DNA from 3 places in the Gordonia sp. WA4-43 genome. Region 1 is predicted to be linked to each of the others. Evidence: predicted binding sites of a transcription regulator. Region 1 holds the regulator's gene; each other region holds the start of a gene.
What was found. Region 1 encodes LexA, which represses DNA repair genes until DNA is damaged. Its sites were predicted from a motif close to CGAACANNTGTTCG; they were not measured.

Region 1 (3,240 bases):
CAGCACCGGGCGAATCGAGGTGGAGCCCGATGCGGAGGCGGCCCGGGCTCGCGTCGACGAGGATCGGCGGCATGCCGCACTCGTCGCCGGCTGGACCGGTCCGGGGCAGACCGCCGACGGGGTGGCCGTGGCGGTGCTCGCCAACGTCGCCGACGGATCGTCGGCACGCGCCGCGGCCGGGTACCCCGTCGAGGGCGTCGGGCTCTTCCGCACCGAACTCGCGTTCCTCGAGCGTGCCGACGAACCGTCGGTGGACGAGCAGGCCGCGATCTACCGGGAGGTGCTCGATGCGTTCGACGGGCAGAAGGTGGTCATCCGCACCCTCGACGCCGGGTCCGACAAACCGCTCCGGTTCGTGACCCATCCCGACGAATCGAACCCAGCGCTCGGCGTGCGGGGCGATCGGATCGCGCTGGCGCACCCCGAGATCCGCGCGCATCAGCTCGACGCGATCGCGCAGGCCGCGTCGGGGTCGGCCGTCGCGCCGTGGGTCATGGCGCCGATGATCGCCTCGCCGGCGGAGGCGCGCACCTTCGCCGCCGAGGTCCGCGGCCGTGGTCTGGTCGCCGGGGTGATGATCGAGGTGCCCGCGGCGGCGATCCTGGCCGAAGCCGTCCTCGCCGAGGTGGACTTCGTATCCATCGGCACCAACGATCTGACCCAGTACACGATGGCGGCCGACCGGATGTCGGCCGATCTCGCCGGACTGACCGACCCGTGGCAACCGGCCGTGTTGAGCCTCATCGCGGGTGTCGCGGCAGCGGGTGCACGTCAGGGAAAGCCGGTCGGGGTGTGCGGCGAGGCCGCCGCCGATCCGAACCTCGCCTGCGTGCTCGTCGGTCTCGGGGTCACCTCGCTGTCCAGCGCGCCGGCTGCTGCCGCGGCCGTGGGGGCCCGGCTCGGCGAGGTGTCCGCACCGGACTGCCGGGCCGCCGCCGAGGCTGCCCTGGCCACCTCGGATCCCGCCGCGGCGCGCGAGGCTGCCGCGGCGGTGCTCGACGGTTCGGTCGGTGGAGAGGTCAGACTCGCCGCATCACGGTGACGACCTTGCCGAGGATGACGGCATCGTTGCCCGGGATCGGATCGAACAGTTCGTTGTGCGGCATGAGCCAGACGTTGGGGCCCTGACGCTTGAAGGTCTTCACGGTGGCCTCGCCGTCGATCATGGCCGCGACGATGTCGCCGTTGTCGGCGACGTTCTGCTGCCGGACCACGACCCAGTCGCCGTCGCAGATCGCGGCGTCGATCATCGACTCGCCGACGACGCGCAACAGGAAGAGAGATCCCTCGCCGACCAGCTCACGGGGCAGCGGGAAGACGTCCTCGACGGCCTCCTCGGCCAGGATCGGACCGCCGGCCGCGATTCGGCCGAGAACCGGCACGAAGGTCGGCTCGGGCAGCTGACCGGCCGACGGGGTGTCCGGCGACGGGGTGTCACTCGGGGCGATGTTGACCGCACGGGGACGGTTCGCGTCGCGCTTGAGCAGCCCCTTGCGTTCCAGCGTCCGCAACTGATGGGCCACCGACGACGTCGAGGCCAGGCCGACCTCGTCGCCGATCTCCCGGATGGTCGGCGGATAACCGCGCTCGCGCACCGAGCGGCGGATCACCTCCAGGACCCCGGCCTGTCGCGGGGTGAGTGAGGCCTCGGCGGCGGCGGCGTCGAACGGGGCCTCGTCGTCGGCGCCCCGCGCTCGGCCGCGCCTATCGCCGGTGTCACTCATGTTCGGTTCCTCTCGTCTTCGGAACGTGCTGGTAGATGGCTTGCACCGGGTCCGAGCCTAGCCGAGTGCGACCGGCACCTCAAACATTTGTTCGATGTGTCGCGAGACTTTGTCGGGACGTCGTGCTACAAATTCGAACATCAGTGCATCGAACATCTGATCGATGTTCGAACACCGACCGTCACACCCCGCACGATCCCAGACACCCGAACACCGGAGGGCACCATGCGCACCGCCACTCTCGTCGCTCCCGTCCGCACCGACCGTCCCGACGCTGTCCGGCCCCCCACCGACCGCGCCGATGGGGTCCGGACGCGCGCCCCGCTGTCCGACGGCGGCCGCCCGGTAGACAACCGGCCGGCCGGCACCCGACCGCGGGGTGCGTCGCCGGTGACCCCGCGGGTCGGCGGCACCCACTGTGGCTCTCCGGTCGGGGTGCGCGGGCGTGGCCCGGTCGGACCCGACGCGGCGGTGTTCCGTCGCCGCCGCCGCACCGCGGTCGCGCTCCTCGCCGGCGTCGGGCTGGCGTTCGTCGTGTGGGTGTTCGGTGTCGTGGGCCAGAACTACTCGGACTCGCTGACCCCGTCCGCCGTGAGTGCCGAGGTCGTCCACGTGCGCTCGGGGGACTCGCTCAGCTCGATCGCCGGCCGGGTGGCACCCGAGATGCCGCGCGAGGTCGTGATCGACGAGATCGTCGCGATGAACGATCTGGGGTCGAGCGCGCTGCAGGTGGGCCAGCCCCTGCTCACCCCCCGGTACCGCTGAGGCTGGGCGGTATCCTCGATGTCACAGGGGCCGGCCGACAAGCGGCGGGGCGCACGCTTCGGGTGCGTTCCAGCGTCCCGCGACCTGCGTGAGGACACGATGCGCTGCCCCTTCTGCAAGAACGACGACACCAAGGTCATCGACTCGCGTGTCGCAGATGAAGGGCAGGCCATCCGCCGCCGTCGCTCCTGTGTGGAGTGCGGTCGCCGGTTCTCGACCGTGGAGAGCGCCGTGCTCGCGGTGGTCAAACGCAACGGCGTGACCGAACCATTCAGCCGGGAGAAGGTCATGCGCGGCGTGCGGCGAGCCTGTCAGGGCCGCCACGTCGCCGAGGACGCGCTCGCGCAACTCGCCCAGCAGGTCGAGGACACGGTGCGCGCCAGTGGATCGGCCGAGATCCCCAGCAACGAGGTCGGACTCGCCATCCTGGGCCCGCTCCGCGATCTCGACGAGGTGGCGTATCTGCGCTTCGCCTCGGTGTACCGGTCGTTCGACTCGGTGGAGGACTTCCAGCGTGAGATCGACGACCTGAAGGCGGCATCGGGTTCCGGGAGCGCGCTCGCCGAACCCGTGTCAGCCGAGCCGGTCCAGAGCTCGTAGGACCCGTTTCTCCGACACCGGGAACGCGGTACCGAGACGCTGGGCGAACAGCCCCACGCGCAACTCCTCGACGAGCCACTGCGCTTCGTCGTCGACCACCGCCCGCCGGTGCTCGGGTACCTGTTCGAGGCGCTGGGCCCACCGTTCGACG
Region 2 (3,240 bases), 210 kb from region 1:
GGCTGCACGCCGACGCCGATCAGACAGGGGATGACGCACGTGCTCAACGAGGACGCCGGGACCACGACCGCTGACGGATACCTGGTCAAGGTGCCGGTGCGCTGGTCGGACATGGATGTCTACGCGCACATCAACCACGCCCGGATGGTGACGTTGCTCGAAGAGGCGCGCATTCCCTGGCTCTTCTACGACGGCCGACCGACCGCGCCCCTGCGCGACGGCTGCCTCGTCGCCGACCTACACGTGAGATATCAAGCGCAGCTGCGTCATTCCGAGGGGCCGATCGAGGTCACCATGTTCGTCGAACGCCTGCGGGCCGTCGACTTCACCGTCGGCTACGAAGTGCGCGCGGCGGGTGCCGACCCCGCCTCTCGACCCGCCGTGGTCGCCAGCACGCAGCTCGTCGCCTTCGACGTGGCGGCCCAGCGCATCGCCCGGCTCACCCCGGAACAGAAGGACTACCTCGCCGGATTCCGCCGCCCTGCCGGGGAATCGGCCACACGCGGCGGGCCGAGTTGATGGAGCGGTTCATCGAGTTCGCGTCCTCGGACCGATCGAACGCCCTCGCGTTCCTCTCGCACGCAGTACGTCTCGACGATGCCGCCGTCGTCCGGGTGGTCGCGCGTTCGGACGGTCTGGTGGCCTTGTGGGCACATACCGGGTTCGACGTCCTCGCCACCCGATCGGTGACCGGACGAATCGCGCCGACCGACATCGTGTGCGACGCTTCGACACTGCGTGCGACCGTCGAATCGGCCGGCCCGGGCGCCGCGGTCGATCCCGGCTTCTCCCTCGACAGTGCCTGGCGCGGAGCGCTTCCCGCTGCGATCGGGTTCCGGCACATCGACGACGTACCCGCCCGCAGCGTGGTCGAACTGTCTCGGGAAGGCGCCCGGGTGGCGCGCGAGGAGGGGAGCGGGCACGGTCCCGCAACGGGTCTGCTCGATCAGGATGTCCTCGAGGTCACGTCGGAGGAGGGTGCGCTGCGGGCCGCGGTGAGCATGCGATCGGTCTTCGCCCTGACCGGCATGGGATTCATCCGCGACGCGGACGGACGAGCGGTCACCGAGACCTCCGACACCGGGGCGATCGCAGCCGACGAACCGGTACGAATCCGGATGTCGGCGGCGTGGATTCGGATCGATGCACGCTTCGGCTCGGTGTACCAGCGCCGGCACCGCGATCTCGCGGTCACCGTCCTGAACTAAACGGTGTGTCTCACGATGATCTCTCTTGTCGCCTGAGCTCCAGCCATGGTGATTCGCACTGGCCGCCACGCAGACACGATTATCTCGAAGTCGGAGGCCTGTCAGTACGTCGTGGTTCGATTTGTAGGACGTCCGGGACTTGGAAAAATCAAGCCTTGACTCGAACATATTTTCGAGTACGATGGTGTCATGTCATCGGGGGCGGGGGCCGGATCCACGGCGGTGGACCCATCACAGGAGTCCGTCGAACCGCGCTTTCGTCCCGACCATGAACTCTCCGCATCCGAACTCGTCGAGGTCCTCAACCACTGCGCGGGCTTGGCGGCAGCGTCCGCGCATCGAATGATGGTCGTTGCCAGCCTCATTCACGATGAACGCGAGATGGATTACGCGCAGCGCCGCGCCGAGACGCACAGCGGCGAACTCGACTCCATCGAAGCCTTCGAGCACCTATCAGCGCGAGTGGCCGCCGGCGAGAACCCCTACGAGCAGTTCGGGCCCAACGGTCTCGAACAAGCCATCGCCGAAGTCGGCGCCACCCTCACCGTGACACCGGCCGAGGCGAAAGACCTCATCGAGGCCGGCGACGCACTGCGCTACCGACTCTCCTTCACCGGGCACGCACTGGCGTGCGGTCGAATCGACAAGCGCCGCTTCCTCATCGCTCTCAAGCGCACCGATCTCATCACCGACGACGAAGAGATGCAGACCGTCGACGCCCATCTCGCCGAAGCGATCTTCGCCCGCCCACCGATGTCGACGGCCCGGTTCACCGCCATGGTCGATTCGATCGTCGCCAAGTGGGCACCCGACGCGATCCGCCGACGCAAGGAGCGAGTGAAGTCCGACCGCAAGGTGACGGTCACCCCCGATCGGTTCACGCCGGGGCAGTCCCGGATCTCCGGGACGCTGCCCGATGCTGATGCCGCCGAGTTCGACGCCCGCCTGACGGCGATGGCCACCGCGGTCCACGCCGGTGACCCTCGAAAGTTGGCCAATCGCCGGGTCGATGCCCTCAAAGCACTTTCGCGCGGCGAAGCCGCCATCACCTGCCTATGCGACGACTGTCGACCTGCCGCAACCGAACCCGACACAGCACCAGATTTCGACCCAGCGACAGTGGATACCGCCGAGCCGCCTGCACCAGCTGCTGAGATGGTGGATGCGGACACCTTCGTCGACCCGTCAGCCCCCGACACCGCTGCCGATGACCCGGCCGCGCCGACCGACTCGGCGTCGGACTCGCTGGCGCCGCGCGCGACCTTTCACATCGTGGTGAACCTGTCGACCCTGATCGGTCTCGACGACGATCCCGCGTTCCTCGACCGCCATGGCATCATCGACGCCGACACCGCGCGAGAACTCCTCGCCGAAGCGCGACGCACCTACATCCATCCCGCACCGACCCCCGCCGCGCCACTGGCATCGGCTCCCGAGGCAGACAGTTCGACAACGCGGTACACCCCGTCGAAGAAGCTGCAGGCGCTGGTGCGTGCCGGCGAACTGTGCTGCACCTTCCCGGGCTGCAACGCCCCGGTCTGGCAGATCGACCTCGACCACACCGAACCCTTCGATCACACCGACCCGCGGCGCGGTGGCCCGACCGATGCGCGCAACCTCAAACCGCTGTGCCGCTTCCATCACCGCATCAAGACCTTCACCAGCTGGCAGGACCACCAAGACGAGTCCCGCACCGCCTGGTTCACCACACCCACCGGTCACATGTTCGTCGGCAACGCCTTCAGCGGACGCGACCTGTTCAACAAGCTCTTCCCCAGACGATCACCCGATCACCCCGCCCGCGACCGACTCACCAAGCAGCGCGACAACGACTTCCGACGCCACCAACGCGCCGAGAAGCGCTGGAACGACGCCAACCCGCCGCCCTTCTAGCAGCGTTTCACGATTGTCTTGCTTGCTATCGACGGCGGTGAGGTGCCTGCGTGCCCCTCACGTGGTCCGCGGCCGGCTGCCCGAGTTCAGTCACACCAGCCAGGCCGCTGCGTCCGGCGCCAGCATCCCGTCGACGAGA
Region 3 (3,240 bases), 2.4 Mb from region 1:
GTCGCTGAAATACCAACTGGTGCAACCGTCGGACGGCACGGTGATCGCGGAGGGCATCGCGGAGCGGATCGGCGACTCCGGTTCGTCGATGACACACGAACAGAATGGTGAGACGGTCACCGAGACATTGGGACTCGACGATCACCTCGCCGCGGTCCGACGCGCGGAGCGCTTCTTCGCCGACAACGGAACCGATCTGGCCGACGCGGGACTGAGCGCGGTCGGACATCGGGTGGTGCACGGTGGCCGGTCGTTCTACGAGCCGACGGTGGTGACCCCCGAGGTGATCTCGGAGATTGAGCGGATCTCCCCGCTGGCGCCGCTGCACAATCCGGCCAACCTGGTCGGCATCCTGGCGGCCCGGGAGTTGCTCCCCGACGTCCCCTCGGTGGCCGTGTTCGACACCGCGTTCTTCCACGGGCTCCCTGACGCGTCGGCGACCTACGCGATCGACCGTGCGGTCGCGGACGAACATGCCATCCGCCGCTACGGTTTTCACGGCACCAGCCACGAATACGTCTCCGGCCGGGTGGCCGAGTTCTTCGACCGTGACCCGGCGTCGATGAACCAGATCGTGCTGCACCTCGGCAACGGCGCGTCGGCGTCGGCCATCGCGGGCGGGCAGCCGATCGACACGTCGATGGGTATGACCCCGCTCGAGGGGCTGGTGATGGGGACCCGCAGCGGTGACCTCGACCCCGGGCTGGTCCTGCATCTGAACCGGGTGGCGAACCTGTCCGTCGACGAGATCGACACGCTGCTCAACAAGCGTTCGGGACTTCGAGGTCTGTGCGGCGAGAATGACTTCCGTGCCATCACCGAGCTGATGGACAACGGTGACGACGCCGCCCGACGCGCCTTCGACGTCTACATCCACCGCCTGCGCCGATATATCGGTGCCTACGCCTTCGCCCTCGGACGCGTCGATGCCATCACCTTCACGGCCGGTGTGGGGGAGAACTCCGCAGTCGTCCGCGCCCGTGCGCTGGCAGGGCTGGAAGGGTTCGGGATCGTCGTCGATGACGAGCGAAACGCAGTGCGTGGCAAGCAGGCTCGACGCATCTCGGCGGATGACAGTGCGGTAGACGTGCTCGTTGTCCCGACGAATGAGGAACTCGCCATCGCGAGGCAGTCGGCGGCGGTGGTCGGGGGCTGATTCACGGCCGCAGGATGGTGCGAGAATCGGCTGCCTTTACCACGCGCCACCGACAAGATGCGCTGTACGAATGGACAACGAAAAGCGTTGCGCACCAGAGTTATAGCAGCTACACTCGAACATACATTCGCGCAATCGTCTCCGGGGGGTGACAATGTCTGACGAAGCAATCACGCCGCAACCGCGGGCCGTCGAGTTGGTAGCCGAACTGCACGCGACCCTCGACAAACTGCAGACCGTCGACTTGTCCCCGTGCACCGACGAAGAACTGGTGGAAGTCGCCGCCGCTACCGAACGCGCGATCGCTCGAACCACTTACGCCGGCGACCGGCAAGTCGCCGAAATCGAGGCTCGTGATCTGCCCCGCAAGACCGGCTGCCGCACTCTGATGCAGTTCATGACCCATCGGCTGCGGATCTCCAACCCGATGCGTCGACGCAAGCAGCTGAACGCCACCGCCGCGCTGACTTGCCTCAACGGCGACCGTCTCGAACCTGAACACCCCACGCTGGCAGAGGCTTTCGCCACCGGATCCGTGGGGACCGGGCACGTCCAGGCCGCCATGGATGTCCTCGACCAGATCCCGCATGCTGTCGAACACGACATCAAGGTCGCCGCCGAGCGACAGATGGCCGAGATCGCCGAAGCCCACACGCCTGCCGAGATCACCCAGCTCGGCTCGCGGCTGCTTGCCCACCTCGATCCCGACGGCACCCTGTCCGACGACACCGACCAGAAACGACGCCGCGGCCTGTGGATCGGCCGGCAACGCGCCGACGGGACAGCCAAAATATCGGGCACCCTGACACCCGCACTTGCCGCCCGGCTCACCATGATGTTCGCCGTGTGGGGCAAACCCGGACTCAATAACCCCGACGACCCCGCCTCGCCCCAAGGCCCGGCCGGCACCGCCGACCCCGACGCCCTGGCCTCGGCGGCCGACCGCGACGGTCGCACTCTCGCCCAGACGAATCACGACGCGCTCGACGCCGCCCTGGCCGCGGGGTTCGCCGACGGCGCACTCGGCACCTCGCACCGCGGCCTGCCCGTCCAACTGATCATCAAAGCCGACCTCTCCGACCTGATCCGAGAAGCCGGACTCGCCACCACCGCCACCGGCACCCTGCTTCCCATCCGGGACCTGATCGCGATGGCCGGTGACGTCCAGCCGTGGTTGGCGATCTTCAAAGACGCCACCGCTGTGCCGCTGCACTTCGGGCGGGGCAGACGTCTGGCCACCCGCGAACAACGACTCGTCTCCTTCGCCCGTCCCGACGGGGAAGTGTGTTCGGCACCCGGCTGCGATCAGCCCGCCACCCACATCGAGCTTCATCACGCCCACAAAGATTGGGCCAAGGGCGGTCTCACCGACATCGATGATCTCGCCCCTGCCTGTCCCCGTCACAACCGGATGGTCGGCGACAATCCCGGCCAGTACACCACGCACATCGAGCGCTCTGGACCTGATGAAGGCCGCTGCGTCTGGCGATTGAACGCCGAACCCGGCGCCCCACCCAATCCCGGTCGCCTGAACCGCCGACCCGACATACCGCGGCGGTTCGCAGAACACCTGAACACCGTGCGCGACGAGATCCACGGACCGACCACACAAGGGTTTCGCGGGCTCGGTCGCCGGACCCTTCGTGACGCGCCCTCCGCAAGCTCCGGGCGCTCCTCAGGGAGCAGGGGTGACGCGCTCTCCGCAAGCTCCGGGCGCTCCTCAGGGAGCAGGGGTGACGCGCCCTCCGCAAGCTCCGGGCGCTCCTCAGGGAGCAGGGGTGACGCGCCCTCCGCAAGCTCCGGGCGCTCCTCAGGGAGCAGGGGGCCCGGCGATCAAGCGCGCCGCTCATGGCTGAAAACCAGCCACGTCATCGACGTCCGACCGCCACTGCGCGTGCGTCGCAGCACCCGTCCGTCACCGGTCGAGGCCCACCTCGCGGAGCTCTTGGGCGAAGACCCGCTCGTGCGCAACGCAGCAGGGACGTTCTTCGGATAGCCCTAGAACAACGTATTCGGCCGGACGTAGTTGGCGAGGTCGACGAGCATGAACCGGTGGTCCCGGTTGGTGCGGGTCAGGCGGGCCA

Region 2: the regulator LexA is predicted to act here: its motif matches at 1,370-1,383, upstream of LEL84_RS00415 (HNH endonuclease signature motif containing protein).
Region 3: the regulator LexA is predicted to act here: its motif matches at 1,273-1,286, upstream of LEL84_RS12205 (HNH endonuclease signature motif containing protein).

What each region holds. Positions count from the first base shown of each region.
Region 1 is NZ_CP084736.1:311,899-315,138, forward strand. Features, by position in the region: gene LEL84_RS01455 (phosphoenolpyruvate--protein phosphotransferase) at 1-1,042, shown strand, start outside; gene lexA (transcriptional repressor LexA) at 1,020-1,724, opposite strand; gene LEL84_RS01465 (LysM peptidoglycan-binding domain-containing protein) at 1,950-2,489, shown strand; gene nrdR (transcriptional regulator NrdR) at 2,589-3,089, shown strand; gene hrpA (ATP-dependent RNA helicase HrpA) at 3,063-3,240, opposite strand, start outside.
Region 2 is NZ_CP084736.1:99,038-102,277, forward strand. Features, by position in the region: gene LEL84_RS00405 (acyl-CoA thioesterase) at 31-519, shown strand; gene LEL84_RS00410 (hypothetical protein) at 519-1,208, shown strand; gene LEL84_RS00415 (HNH endonuclease signature motif containing protein) at 1,398-3,101, shown strand; gene LEL84_RS00420 (glycoside hydrolase family 13 protein) at 3,192-3,240, opposite strand, start outside.
Region 3 is NZ_CP084736.1:2,719,796-2,723,035, reverse strand. Features, by position in the region: gene LEL84_RS12210 (acetate kinase) at 1-1,156, shown strand, start outside; gene LEL84_RS12205 (HNH endonuclease signature motif containing protein) at 1,311-3,152, shown strand; gene LEL84_RS12200 (serine/threonine-protein kinase) at 3,155-3,240, opposite strand, start outside.